One region of the Pigmentiphaga sp. H8 genome, then DNA from elsewhere that is predicted to be linked to it. Evidence: predicted binding sites of a transcription regulator. Region 1 holds the regulator's gene; each other region holds the start of a gene.

The links. Region 1 encodes FNR, which switches genes on or off when oxygen is low (the NO sensors DNR and NnrR bind a similar motif). Its sites were predicted from a motif close to TTGATNNNNATCAA; they were not measured.
Region 2: a site for FNR is predicted at 5,569-5,582, ahead of EGT29_RS17965 (universal stress protein). Genes of this name have one in related genera too.
Region 3: a site for FNR is predicted at 3,788-3,801, ahead of EGT29_RS13785 (universal stress protein). Genes of this name have one in related genera too.
Region 4: a site for FNR is predicted at 3,166-3,179, ahead of EGT29_RS13475 (universal stress protein). Genes of this name have one in related genera too.

The regions. Positions count from the first base shown of each region.
Region 1 is NZ_CP033966.1:3,319,748-3,327,635, forward strand. Features, by position in the region: gene EGT29_RS15690 (response regulator) at 1-403, shown strand, start outside; gene EGT29_RS15695 (LysR family transcriptional regulator) at 487-1,383, shown strand; gene fnr (fumarate/nitrate reduction transcriptional regulator Fnr) at 1,442-2,167, shown strand; gene EGT29_RS15705 (SapC family protein) at 2,178-2,909, shown strand; gene EGT29_RS15710 (LysR family transcriptional regulator) at 2,920-3,879, opposite strand; gene EGT29_RS15715 (2,4'-dihydroxyacetophenone dioxygenase family protein) at 3,953-4,465, opposite strand; gene EGT29_RS15720 (dihydroxy-acid dehydratase) at 4,462-6,207, opposite strand; gene EGT29_RS15725 (D-glycerate dehydrogenase) at 6,200-7,198, opposite strand; gene EGT29_RS15730 (aldehyde dehydrogenase family protein) at 7,236-7,888, opposite strand, start outside.
Region 2 is NZ_CP033966.1:3,800,311-3,808,198, reverse strand. Features, by position in the region: gene EGT29_RS18005 (3-keto-5-aminohexanoate cleavage protein) at 1-835, shown strand, start outside; gene EGT29_RS18000 (SMP-30/gluconolactonase/LRE family protein) at 844-1,863, shown strand; gene radC (DNA repair protein RadC) at 1,896-2,588, opposite strand; gene EGT29_RS17990 (peptidylprolyl isomerase) at 2,647-3,120, shown strand; gene ispH (4-hydroxy-3-methylbut-2-enyl diphosphate reductase) at 3,120-4,070, shown strand; gene maiA (maleylacetoacetate isomerase) at 4,086-4,730, shown strand; tRNA gene EGT29_RS17975 (tRNA-Thr) at 4,825-4,900, shown strand; gene EGT29_RS17970 (hypothetical protein) at 4,957-5,220, opposite strand; gene EGT29_RS17965 (universal stress protein) at 5,665-6,513, shown strand; gene EGT29_RS17960 (energy transducer TonB) at 6,631-7,386, shown strand; partial or broken gene EGT29_RS17955 (MotA/TolQ/ExbB proton channel family protein) at 7,397-7,888, shown strand, end outside.
Region 3 is NZ_CP033966.1:2,898,062-2,905,949, reverse strand. Features, by position in the region: gene EGT29_RS13800 (PhoX family phosphatase) at 1-1,935, shown strand, start outside; gene EGT29_RS13795 (universal stress protein) at 1,925-2,410, opposite strand; gene EGT29_RS13790 (carboxypeptidase-like regulatory domain-containing protein) at 2,445-2,846, opposite strand; gene EGT29_RS13785 (universal stress protein) at 2,890-3,729, opposite strand; gene EGT29_RS13780 (MFS transporter) at 3,923-5,188, opposite strand; gene EGT29_RS13775 (LysR family transcriptional regulator) at 5,282-6,190, shown strand; gene EGT29_RS13770 (FecR domain-containing protein) at 6,235-6,804, shown strand; gene EGT29_RS13765 (MFS transporter) at 6,773-7,888, opposite strand, start outside.
Region 4 is NZ_CP033966.1:2,833,084-2,840,971, forward strand. Features, by position in the region: gene EGT29_RS13460 (ATP phosphoribosyltransferase regulatory subunit) at 1-1,158, shown strand, start outside; gene EGT29_RS13465 (adenylosuccinate synthase) at 1,197-2,492, shown strand; gene EGT29_RS13470 (phosphoribosyltransferase) at 2,556-3,092, shown strand; gene EGT29_RS13475 (universal stress protein) at 3,253-3,720, shown strand; gene prpR (propionate catabolism operon regulatory protein PrpR) at 3,686-5,653, opposite strand; gene EGT29_RS13485 (CaiB/BaiF CoA-transferase family protein) at 5,820-7,016, shown strand; gene EGT29_RS13490 (tripartite tricarboxylate transporter substrate binding protein) at 7,046-7,888, shown strand, end outside.

The DNA.
Region 1 (7,888 bases):
CGCCCCCACCGAGGAGACCCTTCCCGTGTCCGCTCCCCTGGTCCGCCCCGCCACCATCCTGCTGGTCGAGGACAACATCGATACCGCCGAGGCCATGCAGTTCCTGCTGGCCGAATACGGCTACGAGGTCGAGGTCGCGGAAAACGTGGCGGCGGCCTGCCGCTGCGTCGACGCCAGGCGCTACGACGTCCTGGTCAGCGACATGGGGCTGCCCGACGGCGACGGCATCGACGTGCTGCGGCGCTACGCTCCCCAGCCCGACCAGATCGCGGTCGCGCTCACGGGCTATGGCATGGAATCCGACGTGCGCCGCTGCCTGGACGCCGGCTTCGCCTTCCACCTGACCAAGCCGCTGGACATCGACCAGTTGATCCGCGTCCTGCAGCGCGACCCCCAGCCTTGATACCCCGGCGCTACCGTCGGTTTTTAAGGATGGGCTAAAATCGGGCGCAAATTATTTACTATTTTGCATAAATCGCCCGTCCCATGGACCGCTTCAAGCAGATCGAATCCTTCGTCTCGGCCGTCGTACGCGGAAGCCTGTCGGCCGCGGCCCGCAGCGAAGGCGTCGCGCCCGCCGTCATCGGCCGGCGCATCGATGCGCTGGAAGCCCGGCTGGGCGTCAAGCTGCTGATCCGCACCACGCGCAAGATCTCGCTCAGCGCCGAAGGCACGGAATTCTTCGAGGAATGCCAGCAGATCCTGCAAACGCTCGAGAACGCCGAGAACAGCGTGGCGGCCGGCGGCGAACATCCCAAGGGGCATTTCCGCGTCACCGCGCCCGGCGGTTTCGGCCGGCGCCACGTCGCGCCCCTGCTGCCGCGGCTGCTGGATGCCCATCCCGGCATCACCGTGACACTGGACCTGAGCGACCGGCTGGTGGACCTGGTCAACGAAGGCTATGACTGCGCCATCCGGATCGGCGACCTGGCCGACTCCAGCATGGTCAGCGTGCGCCTGGCCGACAACCGCCGCATGGTCGTCGCCGCGCCCGCCTACCTGCGCCGGCACGGCACCCCGCAGCACCCCACCGACCTGGCACGCCACAACTGCCTGTCCTTCGGCACCGGCGTCAATCAGGCGCGCGGCTGGCTCTTCGCCGTCGACGGCAAGACGACACCGCAGCGCGTATCGGGTACGCTGGAATGCACCGACGGCGCCGTGCTCCATGCCTGGACGCTGGACGGACGGGGGCTGGCATGGCGATCGCTGTGGGAAATCGAGGACGACCTCAAGGAAGGCCGGCTGGTGACGGTGCTCGACGAATTCGCCGCGCCCCCCAACGCCATCTACGCCGTGTATCCTCAGCGCAAGCATCTGCCGCTGCGCGTCCGGGTCTTCATCGACATGCTGCGGCAAAGCTACGCCAAGCGCCTGCCCTAGCCTTCCCGGGCTGGCGCCCGCCCAGGCCGCCGCGGCCGGCTCAGAACAAAGACACGCCATGACCAAACGCATTCCAGTTACCCCAGACTCCGTACGCTGCTCGACCTGCGGGCTGGGGCAGTTCTGCCTGCCCGTGGGCATGGCCGCGGAGGACGCCGGCCGCATGGACGAACTGGTGCAGCAGCGTGTGCGGCTGGCCCGGGGCGAATCCCTCTTTCGCTTCGAGGACGGCCTGGACGCCGTCTACGGCATCCGCTTCGGCACCCTGAAGACCTATCTCGAACTGGCCGACGGCCGCCAGCAGATCACCGGCTTTCACCTGCCTGGCGAAATCGTCGGGCTGGACGGCCTGGGCCGCAACAGCCACGCCTCGACCGCCATCGCGCTGGAGGACAGCGAGGTCTGTGTGATCCCGGTGCGCGACCTGTCCTCGCTGGCCAACCACCTGCCTTCGCTGCAGCGCCAGCTCATGCGGCTGATGAGCCGCGAAATCGAACAGGACCAGCAGATGCTGCTGTCCCTGGGCACGATGCGCGCCGAGGAGCGGCTGGCCGTGTTCCTGATCAGCCTGTCGGAACGCCTGGCCGCACGCGGCTATTCCTCGTCGGCCTTCGTGCTGCGCATGAGCCGCGAGGAAATCGGCAACTTCCTCGGGCTGACCCTCGAAACCGTGAGCCGCCTATTCTCGCGCTTCGCCAAGTCCGGCGTGCTGCGCATCCAGCAGAAGCAGGTCGAGATCCTCGACATGCCGGCGCTGCGGCGCCTGGCCGGCCCCCATTGCTAGCAGGAAATCGATGACCACCTCCCCCCAGGCGGGCGCCAACGCCCCCATGTTCGCCCAGGCCCGCGCCCTGGACCCGCAGCGCCACGCCCATCTGCGGTTCGACCGCCAGGCCGGCTACGCCTTCGCGCGCGGCCAGACCGCGGTGCCGCTGGTGGCCACGGAGTTCGCGATGGCGGCGCGCGACCTGCCCATCGTGTTCGCCGGCGAGGAGCAGATGCCCATGGCGGTGCTGGGCCTGCGCAACGCGCAGAACCTGATGGTGGACGACGCGGGGCGGTGGCGGCCCAGCCGCTACATTCCCGCGCACCTGCGGCGCTATCCGTTCATCCTGCAGGAAGATCCGGCCAGCCAGCGCTACGCGCTGTGCGTGGACGAGGACGCCGAACACCTGCGCAGTTCCGCCGCCGATGCCCAGCCCCTGTTCGAGGGTGGGCAGCCCGCTCCCGTGGTCGGGGAAATGCTGCAATTCCTGGGAGAACTCCAGGCCGGCCTGGCCATGACGCGCGACTACGTCGCGGCCCTGCGGGCCGAGAACCTGCTGATCCCGCGCCAGGTGGCCGTGGACCTGCAAGGCGGCGAGCGCGTCACGCTGGATGGCTTCCTGGTCGTTGACGAGACCCGCTTCGACCAGTTGCCGGACGCCACGGCCGCCGCGTGGATGCGCAAGGGCTGGCTGGCCATGACCTACTTCCATCTGCAATCGCGGCTGAACTGGGGCCACCTGGTCACGCTGGCCGGCTAGCCGCCGCGCCTCACGCCGCTTCCGGACACACCGGCGGCGTCGGGCCGGCTCCCACCTTGCGCAGGCTGGCGCCTATGTGCAGGTCGGCGATCTGCCGGCGCAGCCAGGTGTTGGCGCTGTCATGGTGGTAGCGCGCATGCCAGAACTGGCGCATGTGCGTATGCGGGGTCTGGAAAGGCAGCCGCGACCAGGTCGCCCCGGCCGCATCGTCGGTGATGGCCTGGGCGATGACCTCGGGCACCGTGACGATCAGGTCCGTCTGCGCCAGGATCTTGGGCAGCACCAGGTAGTTGGGCACGCGCAGCGCCACCTCGCGCCGGTGCCCCTGCTTGCCCAGTTCCTTTTCGATCTGCAGGTCGGTCTTGTTGGCCGTCACCACCAGGTGCCGTGCCGCGAGGTATTCATCCAGCGTGATCGCCTCGCCCGCCTTGCGAAAGCCGTTGCCCATCACGCAGACGTGCTGGTCGACGAACAGGCCCTGCTGGTAGAAGCCGCTCTGCAGCTCCTGCAGGTTGCCGACCGCGAGGTCGGCGTCGCCGTTCTCCAGCGCCGCCCGGTAATGCTCCCGGCTCAGGCTGCTGACCTCCAGGCTGATGCCCGGCGCCGACGATTTGAAGCGCGCCACGAGCTGCGGCAGCACCAGGAACTGGGAAAAATCGGACATCAGCAGCGTGAAGCTGCGCTGGCTGGAGGCCGGATCGAAGCCGCTGGCCTGCTCGAAACCGTTGCGCACCAGCTCCAGCGCGCGCAGCACGCTGCCCGCCAGTTCGGACGCATACGAGGTGGGTTCCATGCCGCCCTGCGTGCGCACGAACAAGGGGTCGTTGCATTGGTTGCGCAAACGCAGCAGGGCATTGCTCATGGACGGCTGGGACAGGCCTACCCGTTCCCCCGCGCGCGTCACGTTGCGCTCGAGATAGAGCGCCTCGAAGACCAGCAGGAGATTCAGGTCGAGCTTGTTGATGTCCATGGCAGCATGACTATATCCGCCGGGTCCCGAATAGACAATGCGGGCCCCGGCTTCCGACTGAACCCGGAAGCGGCTAGCGGATGAACCGCCGCACGTAGTCCTCGCCCAGGCCCACTTCCCGGTAGTGGCGCCTGCACATCTCGATCTTGCTGAACACGTCCTCGTAGCCGATCTGCATGCCCTGCTCGTCCAGGTAGACCATGGCGCCGCTGACGTTGAAAAAGGTGATCATCTCGTCGTGCTCGGCATTCGCGTCCACCGTCAGGGTGTGGATTTCGCCGGGCGGCTCGAACACGAAGCGGCCGGCCGAGGCCACCCAATCGTGCTCCAGGTAGCGCCAGGAGCCCTTGATGACGTAGCCGAACACCGGCGCGGGATGGATGTGCCGGCTCAGGACGCCCGAACGGCGCACCCGCAGCAGGTTGCACCAGCCGCCGCCCAGCGTGTTCAGGAACAGCGGACGGAACCAGACGTTGGGCGCCTGCGGCACCCAGACGCGCTCGTCGGCGGGGATGGCGTCGATCGCGATCTCGGGCAGGATGCCCGGCAGTTGCGCCAGGGGCTGGGCGAACACGGTTCCGGTCATGCCGGGTCTCCTTGCCGGCCATCACCGGCATCGTCGGGGCGCGCCGATGCGCGCAGGAAATCGAAGTCGCAGCCATGCTCGGCCTGCATCACGTGCCGCTGGTACAACCACTGGTAGCCGCGCTGCGCCATCGGCCGCGCGGGTGTCCAGCCGGCGCGGCGGCGCTCCAGCTCGGCCTCGTCCACCAGCAGGTCGATCGTGCGCCGCGCCACCGACAGGCGGATCGGGTCGCCGTTCCTGACCAGGGCCAGCGGACCGCCCGCCGCGGCCTCGGGCGAGACGTGCAGCACCACGGTGCCGTATGCGGTACCACTCATCCGAGCGTCCGAGATGCGCACCATGTCGCGCACGCCCTGGCGTGCCAGTTTGGCCGGGATCGGGATGTAGCCGGCCTCGGGCATGGCGGCCGCCAGCGGCCCGGCATTGCGCAGCACCAGCACGTCGTCGGGCCGCACGTCCAGGTCTTCGGCATCGAGCCGCTCGGCCATGTCCTCCAGGGTGTCGAAAACCACCGCCCTGCCGGTATGCTCGAACAGCGCTTCGTCCGCCGCCGCGCGCTTGATCAGCGCGCCGTGGGGCGCGAGCGAACCCGACAGGGCCAGCAGCCCGCCCTCGGGCTTGAGCGGTTGGGCGCGCGGCCGGATCACCGCGCGGTCCACCCAGGCGTCGCGCTGCGCGTCCAGCAGTTCGCCCACCGTGCGGCCGGTCACGGTCAGGCAGTCCAGGTGCAGCAGCTCGCGCAGTTCGCGCAGGATGGCCTGCACGCCGCCGGCCGCGTACAGGTCCTCCATGTAATGCGAACCCGTGGGCTTGAGATCGACCAGTACCGGCGTCTCTTCCGACAGCCGGTTCAGCCGCGCGGCGTCCACCGGCAATCCGAGCCGTCCGGCGATTGCCGTCAGGTGCAGGACCGCGTTGGTCGATCCGCTGATCGCCAGCAGCACCCGCAGCGCGTTGTCCACCGCCTTGCCGGTCACGATGGCGTCCGGCCGCAGGCCGTCCCGCGCCAGCCTGACCGCCTGCGCGCCCGAGGCCTCGGCGGCCCGCAGGCGATCGGCGTGGACCGCCGGAATCGCCGCCGTGTGCGGCAGCATCATGCCCAGCGCCTCGGCCACGCAGGCCATGGTGCTGGCCGTGCCCATGACCGCGCAGGTCCCCGCCGTGGTCGCCAGGTTGCCTTCGATCGCGCCGATCTCGCCGGCGTCGATGGCGCCGGCGCGGTAGCGGCCCCAATGCCGCCGGCAATCGGTACAGGCGCCCAGGCGCTCGCCGCGATGGCGGCCCGTCATCATGGGCCCGCCCACCAGCTGGATGGCCGGGCATCCGGCCGACAGCGCCCCCATCAATTGGGCCGGCACGGTCTTGTCGCAACCGCCCACCAGCACCACCGCGTCCATGGGCTGGGCACGGATCATCTCTTCCACGTCCATGGACATCAGGTTGCGAAACATCATGCTGGTCGGATGCAGGAACGGCTCGCCCAGCGAGATGCTGGGAAACTCCATGGGCAGCCCGCCCGCGGCCAGCACGCCGCGCTTGACCGCCTGGATCAGCTCGGGAAAATGCCGGTGGCAGTTGTTGAACTCGCCGCCGGGATGCGCGATGCCGATGACGGGCCGTGCCAGCGCCTCGCGCGTGTGCCCCATGGACAAGGCGAACGAGCGGCGCAGGAAGCGCGCGAACTCGCTGTCGCCGTAGTGGGTCAGGCCCCGGTCCAGGCCTTGGGGCGGCTCGTCATGCATGGACCGCCCCCAGACCGTCGCGCACGGCGGGATTCACCATGGCGCGAGGCTGCCGTCCTCCCAAGGCATCCAGCAGGTTGGCCACCGCCAGTTCCATCATCGCGCGCCGCGTCTCCACCGTGGCGCTGCCCGCATGCGCCTGCAGCACCACGTTGGACAGCGCGCACAGCGGACTGGCGGGGTCCAGCGGCTCGCGTTCCATCACGTCCAGCCCGGCTCCCGCGATACGGCCGTCCCGCAGCGCCTGGACCAGCGCCGCCTCGTCCACCACCGCCCCGCGCGCGGTATTGATCAGATAAGCCGAAGGCTTCATGGCCTCGAACTCGCGCATCCCCACCGAGCCGCGCGTCCCGGCGGACAGGGGGACGTGCACGCTCAGGAAATCGGACTCGGCCAGCAGTTGATCGCGCGAGCGGTAGGCGGCCAGCCCCTCTTGCTCGGACGGCGTGTCGCGGTTGCGATTGTGATAGATCACCCGCATGTCGAAGGCCTGCGCGCGCCGGGCCACCATGCGGCCGATGCGGCCCATGCCCAGCAGCCCCAAGGTCTTGCCCGCCAGGTCCGCGGTCAGCGGCGCGGGCCCCCGCATCCAGGCGCCCCGGCGCACGTAGGCGTCGCCTTCCACCATGTCCCGCGCCAGGCAGATCACGAAGCCCATCGTCAGGTCGGCCACCGCGCGATCGAGCACGCCCGGCGTATTGCAGACCAGCACGCCTCCCCGTGTGGCACGCGGCACATCGACGTTGTCGTAGCCCACGGCGAAATTGGACACCACCTTGACGGCCGGCAGCGCCTCCAGCGTGGCGGCGTCCACCGGGGTGCGCACCGTGCACAGCACGCCGCGCGCCATGGCGCGGTCGGCGGCGGATACCGCCTCGTCCAGCCGCTGGCCCGTGGGTACGTCGACGATCCTGCAGGCCGCCTCGATGGCCGCGCGCAGGTCGGGCGGCACGGGAGCGCTGACGATGACAGTGGGCAGGGATTGCGGCATGGCACTTCTCCGGATCAGATGGACGCTCATCCGGCGCTCAGGCCAGGGTGTACGCCGTTTTCACGGTGGTATAGAACTCGGCCGCGTAACTTCCCTGCTCGCGCGGGCCGTAGCTCGATCCCTTGCGGCCGCCGAACGGCGCATGCGGGTCCACCCCCGCCGTCGGGCAGTTCACCATCACCATGCCGGCCTGGGCATGCCGCTTGAAATGCGTGGCGTGCTTGAGCGAGGTCGTGCAGATGCCCGCCGACAGGCCGAACTCGGTGTCGTTGGCCAGGGCCAGCGCTTCGTCGTAGCCCGCCACCGGGATCACCGCCGCGACCGGTCCGAAGATTTCCTCGCGGCAGATGCGCATGTCGTTGGAGCAGTCGGTGAACAGCGCCGGCTCCAGGTAGTGGCCGTCCGTGGCGCGCGCCACCCGCCGGCCGCCGTGGGCCAGCGTGGCGCCCTCGTCGCGGCCGATGCGCAGATATTCCTCGTCCTGCTGCAACTGGCGCGCATCCACCACCGGGCCGATGTCGGTGCCCGGCGCCAGCGCGTCGTCCACGCGCAGCGCGGCCATGCGCTCCTTCATCGCCCGCACGAAGCGGTCGTGGATGCCGCGCTGGACGATCAACCGGCTCGATGCGGTGCATCGCTGCCCGGTCGAGAAAAAGGATCCCTGGACGGCGCACTCGACGGCCTGGCCCA
Region 2 (7,888 bases), 480 kb from region 1:
CGCCCAATCCATCGCGGCGGCCCAGGCCGGCGCGGCCATCCTGCACCTGCACGCGCGCGATCCCAAGGACGGCCGGCCCACGCCCGACCCGGCGGTGTTCATGCAGTTCCTGCCGAAGATCAAGGAAGCCACCGACGCCGTCATCAACGTCACCACCGGCGGCGGGCTGAACATGACGGTGGAGCAGCGCCTGGCTGCGCCGCTGCTGGCCAAGCCCGAGATGTGCTCGCTCAACATGGGATCGATGAACTTCGGCATCTACCCCATGGCCGATCGCTACAAGCAGTGGAAGTTCGACTGGGAAGAGAGCTACCTGCGCAACACCGACGACTTCATCTTCCGCAACACCTTCCGCGACATCGAGCGCATCCTGAAAATGCTGGGCGAGGAGCACGGCACCCGCTTCGAGCACGAGTGCTACGACGTCGGCCACCTGTACAACGTCGCGCATTTCGTCGACCGCGGCCTGCTCAAGCCGCCGTTCTTCATCCAGATGATCTTCGGCATCCTGGGCGGCATCGGCGCCGAGCTGGACAATCTCATGTTCATGAAACGCACGGCCGACCGCCTGTTCGGCAACGACTACCGCTGGTCGGTGCTGGCCGCCGGCCGCCACCAGATGAACTTCGCCACGCAGGCGGCCTTGCTGGGCGGCAGTGTGCGGGTCGGTCTGGAGGACAGCCTGTACATCGGCAAGGGCCAACTGGCGGCGTCGAATGCCGATCAGGTCGCCAAGGTGCGGCGCATCCTGGAGGAAATGGGGCACGAGATCGCGACGCCGGACGAAGCCCGCGCCATGCTGGCGCTCAAGGGCGCGGACCGGGTCGGGTTCTGAGCGCAGCCATGGCGGGCGCTTCCAATCCGCTGGACGGCTTCGTCGTCGATCCGGCCGCCATCGCCTATGCGGGGCAGGGGCTGCAACGCCCCGAATGCATCCTGGCCGAGCGCGACGGTTCGCTATGGGCCGCCGATGCGCGCGGCGGCGTGGTCCACATCCGGCCCGACGGCAGCCAGCGGCTGGTCACGCAGCAGGCCGACACGCACTTTCGCCAGGCCGCCGACGACGCCACCCGCTTCGTCGCGGGCACCTTGCCCAACGGCCTGGCCTTCGCCCGCAACGGCGACATCGTCATCTCCAATTTCGGCACCGACCGGCTGGAACTGATGACGCGCGAGGGCCAGACCCGCGTGCTGGCCGACACGGTGGACGGCCAGCCCATCGGCAAGGTCAACTTCGTGCTGCGCGACAGCCGCGACCGGCTGTGGCTGACCATTTCCACCCGCATCAGGAACTGGATGCAGGCCATGGATCCCAAGGTTGCCGACGGCTATATCGCCTTGTACGAGCACGGCCGGCTGCGCATCGTGGCCGACGGCTTCCACTTCACCAACGAGATCCGGCTCGATGCCCGCGAGGAATGGCTGTACGTGGCCGAGACCTGCGCCCGGCGCGTTTCGCGCCTGCGGGTGGCGACGGACGGCAGCCTGTCGGGCCGCGAGGTGTTCGGTCCCGCCGACCACGGCGCCTTCATCGACGGCATCGCGTTCGATGTCCATGGCAATCTGTGGGGCACGCACGTGATGACGGACCGGATCTTCGCGATCACGCCGGAAGGGGAGTTGCGGATCGTGCTGGACGACGATGGCGGCAGCGCCGCGGGGCGGGCGCTGATGGCGGCGTTCGAGCGGGGCGAGGCGACGCCGGAGATGATGCTGGCGTGCGGGGGAAGGATCGCGCCGTGGTTCGCGAGCGTGACGTTCGGGGGAAAAGACCTGCGGACGGTTTATATCGGGAGCTTGCGAGGGGAGCGGATTCCGTATTTCCGGGCTCCCGTGGCGGGGTTGCCCATGGCGCATTGGTAGGGGGCTTGAGACGGCGGAGGCCGGAGCGGACCCTACACCACTCCGCGCTCCGCCAGCGACGTCGTCTGCCCGCCCGCCACGATGATGTGATCGAGCAGGCGCACGTCCACCAGCGCCAGCGCGGCTCGGACGTGGCGGGTGAGGTGTTCGTCGGCCTGGCTGGGTTCGGCGTTGCCCGACGGGTGGTTGTGCGCGAGGATGACCGAGGCGGCGTGATGGCGCAGCGCGGCGCGGACGATTTCGCGGGGGTAGACGGTGGCCTGGGCCAAGGTGCCCTGGGACAGTATTTCGCTGGTGATGAGGCGGTTGCGCGCGTCCAGGTACAGCGCCATGCAGCATTCGATACGGCGGTGGGCCAGGGTGGCGGCGCAGTAGCGGCGGACCTGCTCGGGGCGGGAAAGCGCGTCGCCGCGGTGGATTTCCTCGGCCAGTTCGCGCCGGGCGAGTTCCAGGATGGCCTGCAACTGCGCGGCCTTGACTTCCCCCAGGCCGGGCACGTCCCGCAGTTCGTCGCGCGAGGCGCCGAACAGGCCGCGCAGGCCGCCGAACCGCCCCAGCAGGCAGCGACCCAGTTCGAGGGCGTTGCAGCCGTGCGTGCCGGTGCGCAGCAGCACGGCCAGCAGTTCGGCGTCGGTCAGCACCGTAGGGCCGTGGCGCAACAGGCGCTCGCGCGGGCGTTCTTCGGGGGGCAGGGCGGCCTGGAGGGTAGGAAGGGCGGTCGGCATGGCGGCAGGACGGGTAAAATCGGTTCTTTGGCGCACAGCATCGACACGGTGACACACTTTGGCTGCATCTTCTTCCCCCACGCCCCTCGTTGTCCGTGAGGACTCCTACGTAACCCTGCACTACCGCATTTCGCTGGCCTCGGGCGAGGGCGCGGGCGGCGTTTTCGTCGATACCTTCACCGGCCGTCCGGCCACGCTGCAACTGGGCCTGGGCCAGTGGGCGCCGGGCATGGAGGCGGCGCTGGTCGGCCATGGCGAAGGCGAGAGCTTCAGTTTCACCCTCGCTCCCGCGCAGGCCTACGGCGACCGCAATCCGGAGCTGATCCAGCGCGTGACCCTGGCGATGCTGCGCGAGCACGCGGGCGACGAGACCTTCGAGCCCGGCGACCTGGTCGAATTCGCCGCGCCCAACGGCGGCCGGTATTCGGGCGTGTTCAAGGAGCAGGGCGACGACTATGCGCTGTTCGATTTCAACCATCCGCTGGCCGGTTCGGCACTGAAGGTGGATGTGTCCATACTCGGAGTGATGTGATGGCGCAGGCGCCCATGGAAGTGGTCCTGGCCCAGCCGCGCGGCTTCTGCGCCGGGGTCGACCGGGCCATCGAGATCGTCGAGCGCGCCTTGCAGATCTACGGCGCGCCCATCTACGTGCGGCACGAGATCGTCCACAACCGCTATGTGGTCGAGGACCTGCGCGCCAAGGGCGCCATCTTCATCCAGGAACTGGACGAGGCGCCGGCCGGTTCGACGGTGGTGTTCTCGGCCCACGGCGTGTCCAAGGCGGTGCGCCACGAGGCCGAGCAGCGCGGCCTGCAGGTGTACGACGCCACCTGTCCCCTGGTGACCAAGGTCCACGTCGAGGTGGCCAAGATGCGTGCCGCCGGCAACGAGATCGTCATGATCGGCCACAAGGGGCACCCCGAGGTCGAGGGCACGCTGGGCCAGTCCGAGGCGGGCATGTACCTGGTCGAGACGGTCGAGGACGTGGCCGCGCTGGCCGTGGCCGATCCGGGCAGGCTGGCCTACGTGACCCAGACCACGCTGTCGGTGGACGACGCGGCGCAGGTCGCGGCGGCGCTCAAGGCCCGGTTCCCGAATATCGCCGAGCCCAAGAAAAGCGACATCTGCTATGCCACGCAGAACCGCCAGGACGCGGTCAAGATCATGGCGCCCGAGTGCGACCTGGTGCTGGTGGTGGGCAGCGTCAACAGCTCCAATTCCAACCGCCTGCGCGAGGTGGCCGAGCGCAAGGGCGTGGCCGCCTACCTGATCGACGGCGCCGGCGACATCGACCCGGCCTGGCTGGAAGGGCGCCGGCGCGTGGGCGTCACGGCGGGCGCCTCGGCGCCCGATGTGCTGGTGCAGCAGGTCATTGCCCGCCTGAAGGAGCTGGGGGCCGCCTCGGTGCGTACCCTGGCCGGTGCCGAGGAAGGCATCGCCTTCCCGCTGCCCAAGGGTTTGTCCAGGAACGTCCGCCTGTAGCCCCCCGGAGCCCCCATGCGTCTCTACAGCTATTTCCGCAGTTCCGCCGCCTATCGCGTGCGCATCGCGCTGGCCCTGAAGGGGCTGCCGTACGACTACCTCGCGGTGCACCTGCTCAAGGACGGCGGCCAGCAACTGCAGCCGGACTTCCGCCGCCTGAGCCCGGATGCCCTGGTGCCGGTGCTCGAGGACGACGGCCACGTGCTGACCCAGTCGCTGGCCATTATCGAATATCTGGAAGAGACGCGGCCCGAGCCGGCGCTGCTGCCGGCCACCCCGGCCGAGCGCGCCCGCGTGCGGGCGCTGGCGTTGAACGTCGCCTGCGACATCCATCCGTTGAACAACCTGCGCGTGCTGAAGTACCTGAAGAACCCGCTGGGCATCGACCAGCAGGGGCGCGACGAATGGTACCGGCACTGGGTGGAGGGCGGCCTGGCCGCGCTTGAACGCATGCTGGCCGATTCGCCCTATACAGGGCTGTGCTGCCACGGCGACCAGCCGACGGTGGCCGACCTGTGCCTGGTGCCGCAGGTCTACAACGCCCGGCGCCTGAAGGCGAACCTGGATGGAATGCCGACGGTGGCGCGGATCGCCGACCATTGCGCCGCGCTGCCCGCCTTCCAGGCCGCCCATCCCGATGCGCAGCCGGATGCGGAATAGCATTTGAATTGCCGAGCAAAGTTTTGCTAGAATAGCGGGCTAGCTTGAAGCCTGCGCCTTTGGCGCGGCGGTTCATCAGGCTGGGCAAGGTTTCGCCGGCATAGCTCAGTTGGTAGAGCAGCGCATTCGTAATGCGAAGGTCGTAGGTTCGACTCCTATTGCCGGCACCATCAAAAAGGGGCAGCCCATCGGGCTGCCCCTTTTTCTTTGCCGTTCCCGCAAGTCTTCACGGCGAAGGTTCCTCGTCATTCTGGTCATGCATGGTCCGCAGATCGCGGGTCAGGTGCTCCATCCTGTCCGCGATTGCGCGGAGCTGCGCCGGCGGCAGGACCATATGAGCCGCCAGGCGGAACAGATACAGGTGCGCGAACAGGGTGGGAATCGTCTCGTCCGTCCAGCCTGGCCAGACATCGTGGAGCGGGCCGTCCCGCTGGGATGGAGGGGCATCGGAGCCGGGCGCGACCCGGTCCATATCGGGTGGGGGCTTCATGCCCGCTGCCGCGAGGCGGCCGGCTGCATGGGCGTCAGGCAGTGCCGGCAGGCCAGGGAACCGGGGGAAACATAACGCCCGCATCGTGGGCAAAGCGCGCCTCCGCGCCGTGCGATTTCCGCCAGACGCCGCGTCCGGCGCCGGCTCCGGATGATAAGCGCAATGGATATGGCACATATCAGGACAATCAAAACCGCGAAAAGAAGATCCATTTGTCCCTCAAATTCGGAATTTCGAGTGAGGGTGGATGATATCCACATTTTGTTACCGTGGGTTTCATTTAAGGGGCGTTCCTCCTTCCACGAACGCGGAAGGGGGCGGGCTACGGCCGGTGGACGTGACGTCCGGTTGATCCAGGTCAAGCCCGGCCGACCGCGGCCGGCTTGCGCCACCCGGCTTCATGGCACGATGGGTTCTCCCCTAAAACAATGATGGAATGCCAGCATGGGTACCGATACTTGCAGCATCTTGCTTGCCACCGATTTGAGTGCCCGCGGCGACCGGGCCCTGGACCGCGCGATCGAGATCGCCCGCCAGAGGCGTTGCAAGCTCGTCGTGCTTCACGTCGTCGAGGAGTCGCCGCTGGTCGAGCGGCTGATGGCGCGCGGCAGCCGCGAAGCGGACAGGGAAACGGCCGAGCGGGCCCTGCGCGACATCGTGGGCGAGGTGGATGTGCCGATGGAGCTGGTGCTGGAGACCGGCAATCCCGTCGAGGTGATCCAGCGTACCGCCCGCGGCCGGCAATGCGACCTGATCGTGACCGGCGTGGCCCGCGACGAGACGCTGGGCCGGCTGTTGCTCGGGTCCACGGTCGAGAAGCTGGCGCGCGAGTCGACGCTGCCCATCCTGATCGTGAAGAAGCGTCCGCACCGTAGCTATCAGCACGTCGTCGCGGCCACGGATTTCTCCGAGGGCTCCCGCCAGGCGATGAACGCGGCGCGGGCGTTCTTCCCCGCCGCGCAAATGACGCTGTTCCATGCCTATCCCACGCTGAAGGCCGATCCGGACTTGGCGGAGGTCGAGGCTGCGCGGCGCGCGGCCGAACGCCTGGCCGACGGCTTCATCGCCAACAACCTGTCCCAGGCGGGGCGGGCGGGCACGCGGCTGGTCCTGGAGCACGGCCTGCCCGAAGGCGTGGTGCCGGACTATGTGCGCAGCCATCCGACCGACCTGCTGGTGGTGGGCACGCATGGCCTGACGGGGCTGCTGCGGACCGCGATCGGCAGCGTGGCGGAACGGCTCATCTACCTGACGCCCTGCGATGCCCTGATCGTGCGGACGATGGAGCGCTGAAACCGGGCGGCATGCCGGGGTCCTGATTCCGGCATGCCGTTGTTGTTACCTAACTGCGAATAAGTCGCATTTGTGATATCGTAGCGATCTTCACGGTCAGCTACGCGATTCATTCGAATGAGTGCCACCTTGCATTGGAATACGCCGGCCCCCGTCGGGCTGCGCGTCGGCGCTGGCGCCGCGGTGGTGCTTCTGCATGTGGCGGTGGTAGGCGCGATACTGGTAGCCAAGTCCGAGCCACAGGTCGCCAAGCCGGTCGAAACGGTCGAGGTCCGGTTCGTCGAGATCGCGCCCCAGGTCCAGGTGGCCGCCGCGCCGCCCGCACCCACGCCTCCCGCCCCGAAGCCCGAACCCAAGCCCAAACCCGTTCCTCCCAAGCCCACCCCCAAGCCCGTTCCCAAGCCGCCGCCTCCCAAGCCCGCGCCACCTCCGCCCGAACCGGCTCCCCCTTCCGAAACCGCCTTGTCGCAGCCCGCTCCGGAACCGGCGCCCGCGCCCGCCCCCGAGCCGGCCACGTCGCAACCGCCCAGCGGCAAGCCCGAGCCGTCCGACCGTACGGCCGCGCCGCAGGCGCCGGTTTCCAACGAGCCCAAGCTGGTCGGCCGCATCGAATACCTGGGGGCGCCCCCCATGCCGGAGTACCCGCGCACGTCCAAGCGCCTGGGCGAGGAAGGCAAGGTACTGGTGCGTTTGCTGATCAATACCCGCGGGCTGGTGGACAAGGCCACGCTGGAGAAGTCCTCGGGATTCAACCGGCTGGACGAGGCGGCATTGGAAGCCGCCCGGCGCGGCCGCTTCAAACCGTATACCGAAAACGGCATGGCGATCGCCGCCATCGCCATCGTGCCGTTCGATTTCACTCTCAGGAACTGACATGACCGAGACCCCAAGCCTGGGCTTTGCGCACTTCGTCTCTCAGACCGACGGTCTGGGCAAGGCGCTGTTCTTCATCCTGGTACTGATGTCGCTCGCGACCTGGTACCTGATCGTCGTCAAGGCCATCGCCAACATGCGTTCGCGGCGGCAGGGCGAGACCTTCCTGCAGCATTTCTGGAACGCGACCTCGCTCGAGGCCGTGGACCGCGAAATCACCACGCACGGCGCCAACGATCCGTTCTCGCACCTGACCAGCCATGCCCTGTACGCTCGCCTGCATCACGCGAAGTTCGGCGCGGCCAAGCTGGAAGAGGCCGGATCGCAGTCCGATTTCGTCACGCGCACCATGCGCAAGGTCATCGACGAGGAAACCGCCAAGCTCGAGAACGGCCTGACGCTGCTGGCCTCGGTGGGATCGACCGCGCCCTTCGTCGGGCTGTTCGGCACGGTATGGGGCGTCTACCACGCGCTGGTCTCCATCGGCCAGGGCGGCGCGGCC
Region 3 (7,888 bases), 420 kb from region 1:
GCGCTGAAGTTCCTGGCCGGCGCGCCCGCCATGCTGCCTCTCGGGACGGTTACCGCGTCCCTGCTGGCCGCTTGCGGCGGGGACGACGACCCCATCACGCCCACGCCGCAACCGTCCGCGGATTTCGTGTCGGCCTCGTTCACATCCACGCCCGCGCCGTCGCTGTCCAATCCGGCCGCCATGGCCACGACCACCGTGAATTCCACGCTGACCGTCAAGCTGAGCGACGGCAGTTCGCACGCCTACAAGCTGGCGTACCAGCCGTTCTTCATCACCGGCGACATGGTCTCGGACGGCAAGGGCGGCAAGATCCTGGCCGGCGGCTACGTCGACATCAACAACCAGCCGATCATCGACAAGTCGGTGGCGGGCAAGGAACGCCAGATCTTCTCGGACTCGCCCGACGGCACCTCGCTGCTCGCGCTGTCCAACGCCAACGTGGCGGGCATCAAGGGCAAGGCCGTGTTCGCCGTGGTGCAGTTCGAGTACACGACGCGCGACCAGAGCGGCGCCGACACCTACGGCACGCTGCCGTCGCCCATTGCCGTGCTGACCCTGGACCAGGATCAGGCCACGGGCAAGCTGAGCCTGGTCAAGTACCACAACGTCGACACCTCGTCGGCGCATGGCCTGTGGATCACCTGTGGCGCCAGCCTGTCGCCCTGGAACACCCATCTGTCCAGCGAAGAGTACGAACCCGACGCGCCGTTCGTCGCCACCAACGCCCAGTTCAAGGCCTTCAGCAAGAACGTGTACGGCGACGAGACCCGGGCCCGTCCCTACCACTACGGCCACATTCCCGAAGTGACGGTGAACCCCGACGGCACGGGCTCGATCAAGAAGCATTACTGCATGGGCCGGATCTCGCACGAGCTGATTCAGGTCATGCCCGACAACCGCACGGTGCTGATGGGCGACGACGCCACCAACAGCGGCCTGTTCGTGTTCGTGGCCGACAAGGAGAAGGATCTGTCGGCGGGCACGCTGTACGTCGCCAAGCTGGGGGCCGGCTTCTCGGTCGATCCGGCCGCCGCGGGCGCCAGCCTGAGCTGGATCAAGCTGGGCCACGCCACCAGCGCGGAAATCGAGCAGTTGGCCAATACCCTCGACCCCGAGGACATCATGACCGTGCTCAAGGCCGATCCCTCGGACGCGACCTACACGAAGATCTTCTCGAACGGCGCGGCCAACTGGATCAAGATCAAGCCAGGCATGGAGAAGGCCGCGGCCTTCCTGGAGACCCACCGCTACGCCTACCTGGCGGGCGGCAGCATGGGCTTCACCAAGATGGAGGGCACCACCGTCAACGCCAAGGACAAGGTCGCCTACTCGGCCCTGCAGAACATCCAGGACTCCATGGTCAAAGGCAGCGCCAAGGGCTGGAACGAGCAAAGCGGCATCGCGCTGGAAAAGGCGTTGATCGCCGGCGGCGTGCTCGCCCATACCCTGGCCGGCGGCCAGAAGGACCAGTCCGGCGCGGCCATCAACAGCGAATGGATGCCGGTGCACACCAGGATGCTGCTGGTGGGCGAGGACATCTCCGCCGACGCGCTGGGCAACAAGGCCAACCCCGAGCGGGTCGCCAATCCCGACAACCTGAAGTTCTCGGAAAAGCTGCGCACGCTGTTCATCGGCGAGGACAGCGGCTCGCACGTGAACAACTTCCTGTGGGCCTACAACGTCGACACCAAGTCGCTGTCGCGGCTGCTGTCGGTGCCCGCGGGCGGCGAGTCGACCGGCCTGCACGCAGTGGACGAGATCAACGGCTGGACCTACATCATGAGCAACTTCCAGCACGCCGGCGACTGGAGCTCGCTGCACGACAAGGTCAAGGACACGCTGGACCCGCTGATCCGCAGCAACTACAAGGACCGTTTCGGCGCGGCGGTAGGCTACCTGACGGCCGATCCCACGAGCATCAAGCTCAAGGGTTGACGGCAGTGCCCGGGCCGGCGTCGCCGCCGGTCTCGGGCAGCCGGACCAGCAGCACGGGCACCGGCGCCTCGCGCAGGATCTTCTCGGCGCTGCTGCCCAGCACCATGCGGGGCAGGCCGCGCCGGCCGTGCGTGCCGATCACGATCAGGTCGGCCGGCCACTTGCGTGCTTCCTGGATGACCAGTTCGTGCACCGGGCCGGCGAAATTGTCGTGCAGCACGGTGTCCGCCTCGACGCCGGCGGCCTTCGCCCTGGCCTCGGCCTGCTGGACCAGTTCGGCGCCGTTGGCGCGCAGGACGTTGATCCAGTCGGAGTAGGCGGCGTAGGCGCCCATGGAGCCGGCCAGCGACAACTCGTCGATCACGTGCATCAGGCGCAACCGGCCCTTGGTCAGGGCCGCGATGCGCAGGGCCTCGTCCAGGCCGCGGTTGGAGGTGGGGCTGCCGTCGACGGGAACGAGTATGCGCTGGTACATGGGATGCTCCTGGAATGGCGGGTGACCGGTCCGGTCAGAAATAGAAGGAAACCTCGGCGCGTCCCGAGGCGGGAACGCGAACCTGGCGGCTTTGCCTGGCCGATCCGTATTCGGCATCGATCCGGTAGTTGCCCGGCGCGAGCCTGGCCAACAGGTAAGGGCCCTGGGTGGTCAAGGACAGGACGTCCTTGCCGCCGCTGTCGTGGATGGCCACGCGCACGTCGGCCACATATTCGCCGCTCTTGGCGGCCGCCAGCATGCGCAGGCTGTAGTCCTTGGCCATGGCGCGGATGGCGGTCGATTCGTCCTGGCCCACGCCGCCCGTTACATAGGCGATGCCGTTCTGCTCGCCCTTGTCCATCGCCTGGCCGGCCAGCGGCCATGCAGCCGCCAGCGCAAGCGCCAGGGGCGCCGCCCATCGTAGATTCTGCTTCATGGTGCTGCTCCTTGCCGATCCCCGGGCCCTCCAGGCCCGTGGATCAATGGGAAAACAGGACCGGCACGGTCATCGACTCCAACAGGGTTCGTGTCGTGCCGCCCAGGACTGCCTCCCGCACGCGGCTGTGGCCGTAGGCGCCCATCACGATCAGGTCGCAGGCGTTGTCTGCGGCCGCGTTCAGGATGCAATTGCCTATCCCTATCCTCGCGCTCTCGCGCACGGTTTCCTGCGGGATGGGATATTGCCGCCCGGCGCAGTAGGCCAGGAAATCGGCCCGCTTGACCTGGGCGGCCTGCTCCGGTTCGGACGGCGGGTCGACCCGCAGCGCGAACAGTTCGGAGGCTTCTTCCAGGATGGGACCGGCATCGGCCAGCGCGCGAGCCGATTCGCGCCGTTCGTCCCAGCAGAACAGCACGCGGCGGCCGATGGCGTTCAATTCGCCCACCGACGGCAGTATCAGGACGGGGCGGCCCGCGCCCAGCATCACGGCGGCAATGAGGACCGGCATCTGCTGCGGGCCCGGATCGGCGTCGTCGGGCTGGCCCATCACCAGCAGATCGCAATAGCGGGCCTGCTCGCTCAGGACGTTCTCGGCCAGGCCGTTGCCGGTGCGCCAGTGCGCCGTCACGCCGGTCTCGCCGGCGACTTCCTGCAGCAGCGCCTCGGTGGCGGCGCGGTCGTCGTCCACGCGCTGGCGCAGCATGCGATTGACGTCGTCGGAAACGAAGAAACCTTCGTAGAGATAGGGAAGGGGGCGGCCGAAGCTGGCGTGGATGCCGACCAGCGTGGCATCGTGCTCGGCGGCCAGTTGCGCGGCGGCGCGCACGCGCCGCCTGCAGCCCCGGTCCAGATCCAGATGAACTGCGATACGTCCCAGCATATGCGCCTCCAGCCGTGAGTGGATGACTCCATCCTAGCCGCGACGCGATGGGTGAACCTTGATCTGGCTCAAGTCCGCCGCACGCGTGGGCGACGGTGGCACCTCATGAATAGTCTGGTACGAAAAAAGCCAAAAGGAAAGGGCGCCGGCGGGGGAGTTGGTAACCAGAACTGAATGCGGAACCGAACAGGTTCTAGACCGCCGCCGAACGCCGCGCCAGCAGGATGGCATTGGCCGCGGCCAGCGTCAGCAGGACGACCACCAGGCCGATGAAGCCGTTCCAGCCGGCCAGGTCCAGCGCGTAGCCGCCCCCCAGCCCGATCAGGCTGGAGCCGCAGTAGTAACCGAACAGGTACAGGGACGATGCCTGGGCGCGGCCCTGCCGGGCGGCGCGCGCCACCCAGGAACTGCAGATGGAATGCGCGCCGAAGAAGCCGAAGGTCAGCACCGCCATCCCGAGAACCAGCAGCCACAGGTTGCCCGACAGGGTCAGCAGCGCGCCGGCCAGTTGCAGCAGGACGCCCGCCGCCATGACGCGTCCGTGTCCCAGGCGGGCGGCCAGGTCGCCCATCCACGCGGAGCTGACGATGCCCGCCAGGTAGACCACCGAGACCATGCCCACCACGGCATGGCTGAGCGAGAACGGCGGGGCGAGCAGCCGGAAGCCGATGTAGTTGTACACGGCGACGAAGCCGCCCATCAGCAGGAAGCCCTGGGCATACAGCCGCAGCATGACGGGATTGCGCAGGTGGGCCCGGAAGCTGCCCAGGGCGCCGGCCAGGTCCAGCGCGCGCGGCTTGAAATGCCGGGACGCGGGCAGGGTCTTCCAGAACAGCACCGCGCCGGCGAAACCGATCAGGCCGATGACCAGCGCCGCGACCCGCCAGCCGTGGCCATCGGCGATCACGCCGGCCAGCAGGCGGCCGGACATGCCGCCGATGGCCGAACCGCCTATGTAAAGCCCCATCGCGAGGCCCGCCGCGCGCGGCTCCATTTCCTCGCCCACGTAGGCCATGGCGACGGCCGGCAGGCCGCTCAGGGTGATGCCCATCAAGGCCCGCAGCGTCAGCAGCGCCGGCCACTGTGGAAAGAGAGCCATCGCGGTGGTCAGGGCCGCCGAGCCCAGCAGCGAGGCGAACATCAGCGTGCGCCGCCCCAGCCGCTCGGACACGGCGCTGGCCACGAGCATGGAAACCGCCAGCAGGGCGGTGGAAAGCGACAGCGCCAGGCTGCTGGTCGCGGCCGACAGGCCGAAATCGTGGGCGAACAGCGGCATCAGCGGCTGCACGAAATACAGCAGCGAGAAGGTCGAGAAGCCGGAGGCGAACAGCGCGACCACCGCCCGCCAGAAAGCCGGCGTGCCGCGCTCGATATGGCCGGCCGGCAGGGCAGGAGCGGTGGGGGTGGCCGTGTTGTCCACGGAGGGCAGGGAGGCGCCGACGGGCGGAGCGGAAGACATGGCGGTCGAACGAGTGACGAACTAGGGTTAACTCTAGGCCTTTTGTCTGATATCGTCCAATACTGAAATCATGCTCAGTAATATCGAATCCCTATGATCGATCTGCGCCGGGTGAGGTACTTCGTGGCAGTGGCCGAGGAACTGCATTTCGGCCGGGCGGCGGCCCGGCTGGGCATGTCCCAGCCGCCACTGAGCCAGCAATTGCAGGCCCTGGAGCAGGATCTGGGCGCGCGGTTGCTTCACCGCAACAGGCGCCAGGTTTCCCTGACCGAGGCCGGCCAGCTGTTCCTGCCCGAGGCGCGCGCGCTGTTGGCCCAGGCCGAGCGCGCGGCGTCGATCGCGGCGCGGGCCGCGCGCGGCGAACTGGGCACGCTGCGGGTGGGGTTCACCGAAAGCGCCGTCCTGACGGGCGCGCTGCCCAATCTGTTGTCGCGTTTCCGCGAACGCCATCCGGCGGTGGCGGTGCAATTGATCGAAGAGACCAGCCAGGAGCAGATCCAGGCCCTGCTGGACGGGCGCAGCGACGTGGGTTTCATGCGCCTGCCCGCCAGCGGCGCCTTTCCCGCGGAGCTCGATGCCTACCCGCTGCTGTCCGACCCGCTGGTCGCGGTCTTGCCTCGCCAGCACCGGCTGGCCGACGCCAGCGAGGCGCTGGGCGTGGCCGCGCTGGCCCAGGAACCCTTCGTGTTCTTCGCGCCGGGCGCGGGTACCGGCGTCTACAGCCAGGTGTTGAACCTGTGCCGGGCGGCCGGCTACGCGCCCCGCGTCGCCCAGGAAGCCCGGGAAGTGATGACCATTGCCGGGCTGGTGGCCGCGCGGCTGGGGGTTTCCATCCTGCCGGCCTCGGTGCGCCGGCTGGACGTGGCCGGCGTGGTCATCCGGACGCTGCGCGAACCCGAGGCGGCCTCGAAGCTGTGGCTGGCCAGCCGCCGCGACGGCGCCTCGGCCACGGGGGCGGCTTTCCGGCGCCTGGCGGTGGGGCCGGAGCCCGCGTCCTTATAATCGTCGGCAACCGCATCCCGCTTTCTGCTTCCTGTCGCCTCGCCATGTCCCAGCCTTCCCCTCGCACTCCCGCCACGCAGACCTCGCCCTGGAAACGCTGGCTGGGCTGGGCCTGCCTGGTGCTGGCGCTGGGGCTGGTGGGCGCCTTGACGGTCAGCTGGGTCATGCGCGAGAGCTCGCCCCAGTTCGGCGAACAGCTGCGCACCGGCGGCCAGGCCCGGTCGCTGGACCTGCCCGACGGCTCCCGCATCGACGCCGGCCCCGACACGTCGTTGTCGGTCGCGTACTACTCGCGCCGGCGCCAGGTGATCCTGGCCCGCGGCCAGGCATCCTTCCACGTGCGCTGGCAGTACCGCGCCGCGTTCTCGGTGCAATGGGGCGTGAACGAGGTGGTCATCGACGGCACCCGCATCGAGACGCCCGACGTCAGGTTCCGGGTCGCGGCCGAGCCCGAGCGCCTGCGGGTCGAACTCATGGCAGGCAAGCTCAAGGTACGTACCGTGACGGCCGGCCCGCGCGAGTTCGTGGAGCTGCAACCGGGCGACGCCCTGACCGTGGACATGGGCACGCGCACCCACCAGCTCACGCACGCGGATCCGGCCCCCGCGCGCTAGGACGTTCGTCCGGCCGCCGTGCCGGCAGCGGCGGCGAGATCGCTTCCAGCGACTTGCGCTCGGCGTCCACGCCATGGCGCAGCGCCCCCAGGCCCGCGGCTGCCATCATCACGGCCGCCACCGCGTAGCCGGCGGCCACGGCCACGTGGCTGCCGGTGCCGATCAGTTCGCCGAACAGGGCAGGGCCGGCGAATCCCCCCAGCCCCGTTCCCACCGCATAGAACACCGCGATCGCCATCGCCCGCATCTCCAGCGGGAAGATCTCGCTCACGGTCAGATAGGCGGAACTGGCCGCCGCCGAGGCCAGGAAGAAGACCGCCGACCAGCACCATGCCTGGCTGCGCGCGTCCAGCCATCCCTGCGCGAAGGCCCAGCCGGTCAGCGCCAGCCCCAGGCCGGCCGAGACATAGGTGGCCGCGATCATGCGCCGGCGGCCGACCAGGTCGAACAGCGGTCCCAGCAGCAGCGGGCCCAGCACGTTGGCGAGCGCGAACGGAAAGACGTAGAGGCCGACGCGGCCGTCCGCCACGCCGTGGAAACGCGTCAGCACCAGCGAATAGGTGAAGAAGATGGCGTTGTAGAAGAAGGCCTGGGCCACCATCAGGCCGAGGGCCACGGCGCTGCGGCGGCGATAGTCGCGCAGCAGGATGCGGGCGACCTGGAGCAGGGTGGGGGAGCGTCCCGCCACGGGCGAGGTGCCGGTGACCGGCGGCAGCGCGCCATGGCGGCGGGCGGCTTCGGCCTCGACCGCGAGCACGATGCGCCGGGCCTCGTCCAGCCTGCCGTGCGCGGCCAGCCAGCGCGGGCTTTCCGGGACGTGGCGCCGCACCAGCAGGATGGCGGCCGCCATGACGCCGCCGGCCAGGAAGGCCGCGCGCCATCCCCAGACCGGCCCCAGCATGCGGACATCGAGCAGCACCAGGCTCAGCCCCGCCCCCAGGGCCGCGCCCAGCCAGAAGCTGCCATTGATGGCCAGGTTCACCCGTCCGCGCACCCGGGCCGGTATCAGTTCGTCGATGGCGGAATTGATGGCCGCGTATTCGCCCCCTATGCCCAGGCCCGTCACGAAACGGCAGGCGGCGAA
Region 4 (7,888 bases), 490 kb from region 1:
GATATCCTGCCGGCCGAGGCCCGGCGCATAGAAGAATTGCGCCGCTTGTTGCTGGACCTGTATCGCACCTATGGCTATGAGCTCGTCATGCCGCCGTTGGTGGAGTACCTCGACTCGCTGCTGTCGGCCAGCGGAGGCGACATGGACCTGCACACCTTCAAACTGGTGGACCAGATGTCGGGCCGTTCGCTCGGCATCCGGGCCGACATGACGCCCCAGGTGACGCGCATCGACGCGCACCTGCTCAATCGGGCAGGCACCACCCGCCTGTGCTATTGCGGAAGCGTGCTGCACACCTTGCCGCGCGGCCTCTGGGCCACGCGCGAGCCGCTGCAGATCGGCGCCGAGCTGTATGGCCACGCCGGTCCCGAGGCCGACATCGAAGTCCTGCAACTGGCGCTGGAAAGCGTCCGGCGCGCGGGGGTGGCCGATTACCGGGTCGACCTCAGCCACCTGGACGTAGTGCGCGCGCTGCTGGAAACCGACCCGGCCGCCGCCGCCCGCGCCGACGAGATCTTCAACCTGCTGCGCGAGAAGGACGTTCCCGGGCTGGCGGCGCTCGGCCCCGCGCTGGCGCCGGCCACCGCCCAGGCGCTGCAGGTGCTGCCGACGCTGTACGGCGAACTGGACGTGCTGGAGAAGGCCCGCGCGGCGCTGCCGGCGCTGCCCCGGATCAGCCAGGCGCTGGACATGCTGGCCGCGCTGGCCAAGGCGCTGCCGGGCGTGGACATCGGCATCGACCTGGCCGACGTGCGCAGCTTCAACTATCACACCGGCGTGGTCTTCGCCGTCTACTGCGGCGGCTGGCCCAACGCGGTGGTGCGCGGCGGCCGCTACGACGACGTCGGCAGGGTATTCGGACGGGCACGCCCGGCCACCGGTTTCAGCCTGGACCTGCGCGAACTGGCGGGGCTGCTCGCGCCCGCCACCGCGAGTTCCGCAGTCCGCGCCCCGTGGGGTCTCGAGCCCGATCTGGCGGAGGCCGTGCGCGCGCTGCGCGCCGCCGGCCAGATCGTGGTCCAGATACTGCCCGGACATGAACACGATCAGCAGGAATTCATCTGCGATCACGAGCTGGTGCTGCGCAATGGCGCCTGGCGGGTCGAATCCCTGGCCAGCGCCGAGGCCGCCCGGCCATCCCCATCCACCGCAATCTGACGCCCGTCGCGGGCGGAATTTAGAGAAGCAGAAGCAACATGGCTAACAACGTCGTGGTTATCGGCACCCAGTGGGGTGACGAAGGCAAAGGCAAGATCGTCGACTGGCTGGCGGAGTCCGCCCAAGGGGTGGTGCGCTTCCAGGGCGGCCACAATGCGGGCCATACCCTGTGGATCGCCGGCAAGAAGACCATCCTGCGCCTGATCCCCTCGGGCATCATGCACCCCGGCATGACCTGCTACATCGGCAACGGCGTGGTGCTGTCGCCCGAAGCGCTGCTGCGCGAGATCGAGGAACTCGAGGCCGCCGGCGTCGAGGTGCGCGCCCGCCTTCGCGTGTCCGAGGCCTGCCCGCTGATCCTGCCGTACCACGTCGCCGTCGACCAGGCGCGCGAGGCCCGCAAGGGCGCCGGCAAGATCGGCACGACCGGCCGCGGCATCGGCCCCGCCTACGAGGACAAGGTCGCGCGTCGCGCCATCCGCGTCCAGGACCTGTACGACCCGGCCTCCTTCGACGCCAAGCTGGAAGAGGCCCTGGACTATCACAACTTCGTGCTGACCCAGTACCTGGGCGCCCAGGCCGTGGATGCCGCGCAGGTGCGCGACCAGGCCATGGCGCTGGCGCCGGTGCTCAAGCCCATGGTGGCCGACGTGGCCAACGCGCTGTACGAAGCCTCGGCGGGTGGCCAGAAGCTGCTGTTCGAAGGCGCGCAGGGCGCGCTGCTGGACGTGGACCACGGCACCTATCCCTACGTCACCAGCAGCAACTGCGTGGCCGGCGCGGCCTCGGCGGGCTCGGGCGTCGGACCGCAGAAGCTCGAGTACGTGCTGGGCATCACCAAGGCCTATGCCACCCGCGTCGGGTCGGGCCCGTTCCCGACCGAGCTGGACGACGACATCGGCGCCCGCCTGGCCTCGGTAGGCAAGGAATTCGGCTCGGTCACCGGCCGGCCGCGCCGCTGCGGCTGGTTCGACGGCGCCGCGCTCAAGCGCTCGATCCGCCTGAACGGCATCTCCGGCCTGTGCATCACCAAGCTGGACGTGCTGGACGGCCTGGAAACCATCAAGCTGGGCGTGGGCTATCGCGTCAACGGCGAATTCCGCGACGTCCTGCCCTACGGGGCGGCGGCCGTGGCCAGCAGCGAGCCCGTCCTGGAGGAAATGCCGGGCTGGAGCGAGTCCACCGTGGGCGTGACCGAATACGATAAACTTCCGGTCAATGCCCGTCGCTACCTGGAGCGGATGGCCGAAGTCTGCGGCGTGCCGATCGACCTGGTGTCGACCGGTCCGGACCGCACCGAAACCGTCGTGCTGCGGCATCCCTTCAAGGCCTGATCGGCTCCTTACTCATCCTGGCGCCCCGGTTGATCCGGGGCTTTTTTGCAGTATCCGGACACCATGCAGCAAGATACCGACAAAGATCTCTGGATCAGCTGGGACCGCTACAACCAACTCATCGAGCAACTGGGCCTGCAGGTCCACCAGTCGGGCTGGAAGTTCGACCAGATCGTCTGCCTGGCCCGCGGCGGAATGCGCGTGGGCGACGTGCTGTCGCGCATCTACGACGTGCCGCTGGGCATCCTGGCCACCAGCAGCTACCGCGAGGCGGCGGGCACCGAGCAGGGGCGGCTGGACATCGCGCAGTTCATCACGATCACGCGCGGCACGCTGGAAGGCAAGGTGCTGCTGGTGGACGACATGGTCGACACCGGCGTGACCTTCGACCGCGTGCACCAGCACCTGCTGCAGCAGTTCTCGGCGATCACGGAAATGCGCACGGCCGTGCTGTGGTTCAAGGGGCACTCCAAGGTGGTGCCGGACTACTACGTGCAGAAACTGCCGACGAATCCGTGGATACACCAGCCCTTCGAGGACTACGACAGCATCCGGCCGTATCAGCTCGAGGCCTGGGTGCGCAAGGGCAAGAGCGACTGATCGCCGCCGGCGTTCCACGAAAGCCCGGTCGGGAGCCATCCCGGCCGGGCTTTCTTGTTTCAGGCCGCGGCGATTGATCTGACTCAAGGTGTGTGCAATAAACCCGGCGTAGCATGAACGACTGCAGGCCGCCTACGACGTCCGGTCGACAGGAGCAACCATGTATCAGAAGCTACTCGTTCCCATCGACGGCAGCGCCACGTCCCGCCTGGCCCTGGAGGAAGCCGTGATGCTGGCGCGCCTGAGCGGCGCCAGGATAGAACTCCTGCACGTCGTGGACGAACTCGAACATATCTGGGGCCGGCCCAGCCCTGCGGTCTACATCAGGGAGGTGCGCCCCATGTTCCTGAAGGCGGGCCAGGACCTGCTGGACGAGACCCGGGCCGAGATCGAGTCGCAGGGCATCGAAGTGGACACCGTACTGCTGGAAAGCCGCGGCACCCGGGCCTCGGAATTGATCGCCGCCCAGGCGGCCAAGGACGGCGTGGACGCCATCGTCATGGGAACCCATGGCCGGCGGGGCGTCGACCGCGTGCTGATAGGCAGCGATGCCGAGCAGGTGGTGCGACTTTCGGCGGTGCCGGTGATGCTGGTCAGGCAGGCCCGGCCATCGATCGCGGCGGGCTAGGCTCCGCGGCCGTATCCGCGCAGGCCTCCAGCTCGGCCAGCCACCGCCACAGCGTCGAACGGCTGACGCCCAGCAGGCGGGCCGCCTCGGCGCGCCGGCCTCCCGCCTGGTCCAGCGCAGCGCGTACGCGCTGTGCCAGCGGCCGTTCCACGGTCGGGCCGGCTCCCGAGGCGAACAATTCCGGACAGTCATGGGCCAGTGCATCGAGCGGGATGTCGCGCACATCGGCATACTGCGCCAGCGTGACCGCGATCCGCTCCGCCAGGTTCTCCAGCTCGCGGACGTTGCCGGGCCAGTGGTAGCGGCGCAGCGCGTCCATCCACGGCGCCAGCGCGACGGCGGCGTCCAGGGATGAACCCAGGCGCTTCAGGCAGCGGTCGGCCATGGGCAGGATGAGGACGGGAATGTCTTCCCGGCGTTCGCGCAGCGCGGGCAGGGCCAGCCGCAGGATGTTGAGGCGGTAGTACAGGTCGCGCCGGAACCGGCCCTGTTCGATCAGCGCTTCCAGCGGTTGATGCGTGGCGGCGACCACGCGCACGTCGATGGGCAGCGGCGCGGTCGCGCCCAGGCGCATGACTTCCCGTTCCTGCAGCACGCGCAGCAGCCTTGTCTGGAGCGGCATGGGCATGTCGCCGATCTCGTCCAGGAACAGGGTGCCGGTATGGGCCGCCTCGAACAGGCCGCACTTGCCGCCGCGCCGCGAACCGGTGAAGGCGCCTTCCTCGTAGCCGAACAGTTCGCTTTCCAGCAGCGACTCCGGAAAGGACGCGCAGTTGACGGCGACGAAGGGGCGCCCGGCCCGCCGGCTTTCGTTGTGGATGGCCTGGGCGAACAGTTCCTTGCCGACGCCGCTTTCGCCGGTGATCAACACGCCCAGGTCCGTGCGGGCGTAGCGGTGGGCGCTGGCGACGGCCGTGCGCATGGCCTGGCTGCCGCCGGCCAGGCTGGAGAAAGTGTGGCGGGCCGTGTGCTGCTGGCGCCGCTGCAGGATGCGCAGGCTGGCGTCGGCCGCCTGGATGGCGCTGGCGTCGTGCAGCGTCAGCGCCGCCCCCACGATGTCCCCATGTTCCCGTATCAGGGTGCGGTCGACCACCCAGTCGCGCTGCCCGAAGCGCAGCGCGATGGCCCGTTCCTGGCGGCCGCTGGCCAGCGTGGCACGCAGGGACAGCGCCGGCTCGAGTTCGCCCAGCGGCCGTCCCCGCAGCAGCGCGTCGGGCTTGCCGAGCAATTGCCGCATGGGCGGGTTGATGGCGATGATGCGGTCTTCGCGGTCGACCGCGACCACCGCTTCCTGCAGGTTGTGCAGCACGCTGTGCAACTGTTCGTAGCGGCCGGCCTCCAGGCGCGCGACCCTGGCCAGTTCCAGGGCATCGTCGAAGCCCTTGCGGATGCTGGCCAGGGAATAGGCCAGCAGGCCCCGCAGCCCGGCCTGCTCGGCCAGTTCCACCACCAGGCTGGAGCCGACGATGACCTGGTATCCCTCCCGGCGCAGCGTCTCGAAGCGAAGCCGGGCGTCGTCCGGCGTACGGTAGGCGTGCTGGCTGATGCCGATGTTGAGCAGATCCTTGACGTCGTCCAGCTCGGGTATGGTCTGGCCGTACATCACCACGCCGACGCGGTCGGCGATCCGGCGTGCCTGGATCAGCGCCTGCAGCAGGTCGAAGCCGCCCAGGTGGATGGTGGCCACCGGCGCCTGCAGGCCGGCCCGCAGGATGGCTGCGTTCGAGCCGGCGCTGACGAAGGCGTCGGCCATGCCGCGCTCGACCCGGTCCTGCGCCAGGGCCAGGGCGTCGCCGAAGGTGGCGTCGACGACCTCGATCCGCGCCCGCTGCGCATATTCGGCAACGACCGGCATGGCCAGTTCGCGAATGTGCCGGTAGCTGACGAAACACAGGCGCGGCAGGCCCGGGGGAGGCGAGGAAAGGGGAAGCATGATCGTGTCTTGGTAAGACGTCCTGTCTGTTCCATGATTGTTCCATGAAACGTCCGGACAAAGTCGCCAGACCGGGAAAACGCCGATGAATCAAGGCCTTGCCGCGGAGTTCGCAGGTGGCACGGGGATTGCACCGTCCCGGCATCGTCTTCAAGGAGATAGCGGATTGGCCCTCGAACACATTACCGTGCTGGACTTGACCCACATGCTTTCCGGGCCCTACGGCACCATGCTGCTGGCCGACCTGGGCGCGCGCACCATCAAGGTCGAACCTCCGGGGAAGGGCGAAGGCACGCGCCGGCTGCTCGAGAACGATCCGCAGCATTCGCGCGACGGCATGGGCGCCTACTACGTCACCCTCAACCGGAACAAGGAAAGCGTCTGCGTCGACCTGAAGCAGCCGGCGGGCCGCGAGGTCTTCCTGGACCTGGTGCGGCGCGCCGACGTGGTGTTCGACAACTTCAGCGTGGGAGTGACCGAAAGGCTGGGCATCGACCATGCGTCGCTGGCCAAGGTCAACCCGCGCATCGTCACCTGCTCGGTGACGGGATTCGGGCAGACCGGGCCGGCCACGCAGCGGCCCGCGTTCGACCAGGTGGTGCAGGCCATGGGGGGCGGCATGTCGATCACCGGCACGCCGGCCACGGGGCCGATACGCAGCGGCATCCCCATTGGCGACCTGGGCGGCGGCACCTTCGGCGCGATAGGCGTGCTGGCGGCCCTGGTCGAGCGCGAGCAGACGGGCAGGGGACAGCACGTCGACATCGCCATGCTGGACGTGCAGGTCTCGCTGCTGAACTACATGGCCACGATGTACTTCATGTCCGGCCAGGTTCCCGAAGGCATAGGCAACGGCCACTTCGTGCACGTGCCCTACAACTGCTATCCGACCGCGGATGGCCACATCATCATCGCCTGCATCGGCGACGCCTTCTTCGAGCGCTTCGTGGACTTCATCGACGTGCCCGAACTGCGGCGGCCCGAGTATCTCCAGCAGCCGGTGCGCTTCGCCGACAAGGCGCGCATCGACGAGATCATCTCGGAGGAGCTGCGCAAGCAGCCCACCGCCCACTGGCTCGCGCGGCTGGAGGCCGCCCGCATTCCCTGCGGCCCGGTCAACGACTTCGCGCAGGCGCTGGCCGACCCCCAGGTCGTGGCGCGGAACATGGTGGCCGAGGTGCCGCTGCCCGACGGAACGTCGCTGCGCATGCCGGGCAATCCGGTCAAGCTCTCGGGCGCGGCACCGGCATCTTTCGGCGCGCCGCCGCGGCTGGGCGCCCAGACCGACGCCGTGCTGGGCGACTGGCTGGGCTATGCGCCGGACCGGCTGGCCAGCCTGCGCGGGCAGGGCGCGATAGGCTGACGACAAGATCAAACCAAGGAGGAGACAACATGGCGATACGATGGTCATCCGCGCTTTGCGCACCCGTGCTGGCCGCGCTGTGCCTGGCGGCCGGCGGCGTCCGCGCCCAGGACTACCCCAGCAAGCCGATCCGGCTGATCGTGCCCTTCGCGCCCGGGGGCGTGACCGACACCGGCGCCCGCATCGTGGCCGAGCACCTGAGCCACCGCCTGGGCCAGCAGGTGATGGTCGAGAACAAGCCCGGCGCCTCGGGCAACATCGGCACCCAGCTCGCGGCCACGGCCGCGCCCGATGGCTACACGCTGGTGGTCGGCTTCGACGGCACGCTGGTCATCAACCCGCACGTCTATGCCAAGGTGCCGTTCGACACCTTGCGCGACCTGGCTCCCGTCAGCAAGATCGGCGATGCCGCGCTGGTCATCGTGACCCATCCTTCGCTGCCGGCAACCGATTTCGCGTCGCTGGTCGCCTATTCCAAGCGCAACCCGGCCGGCGTCTCGTACGGCAGCGCGGGCACCGGCAGCACGCCGCACCTGGCGGGCGAGTTATTGAAGGTGCGCACCGGCGCCAATTTCGTCCATATTCCCTACAAGGGGGGCGGCCAGGCCATGGCCGACGTGGTCGGCGGGACGCTGCCCATGCTCTACACGGCGGTGGCGGGGGCGTATCCCTTCATCCAGCGCGGCCAGATGCGCGCCGTGGCGGTGTCCAGCGCGCAGCGCCTGGCGTCGCTGCCGGACGTGCCCACGGTGGCCGAGACGGTGCCGGGCTTCGAGGTGACGTCGTGGATAGGCATCCTGGCGCCGGCGGGCACGCCGGCCGCGATCGTCGACCGCCTGCAGCGGGAGATCCGCGCCGTGGTGTTCCAGCCC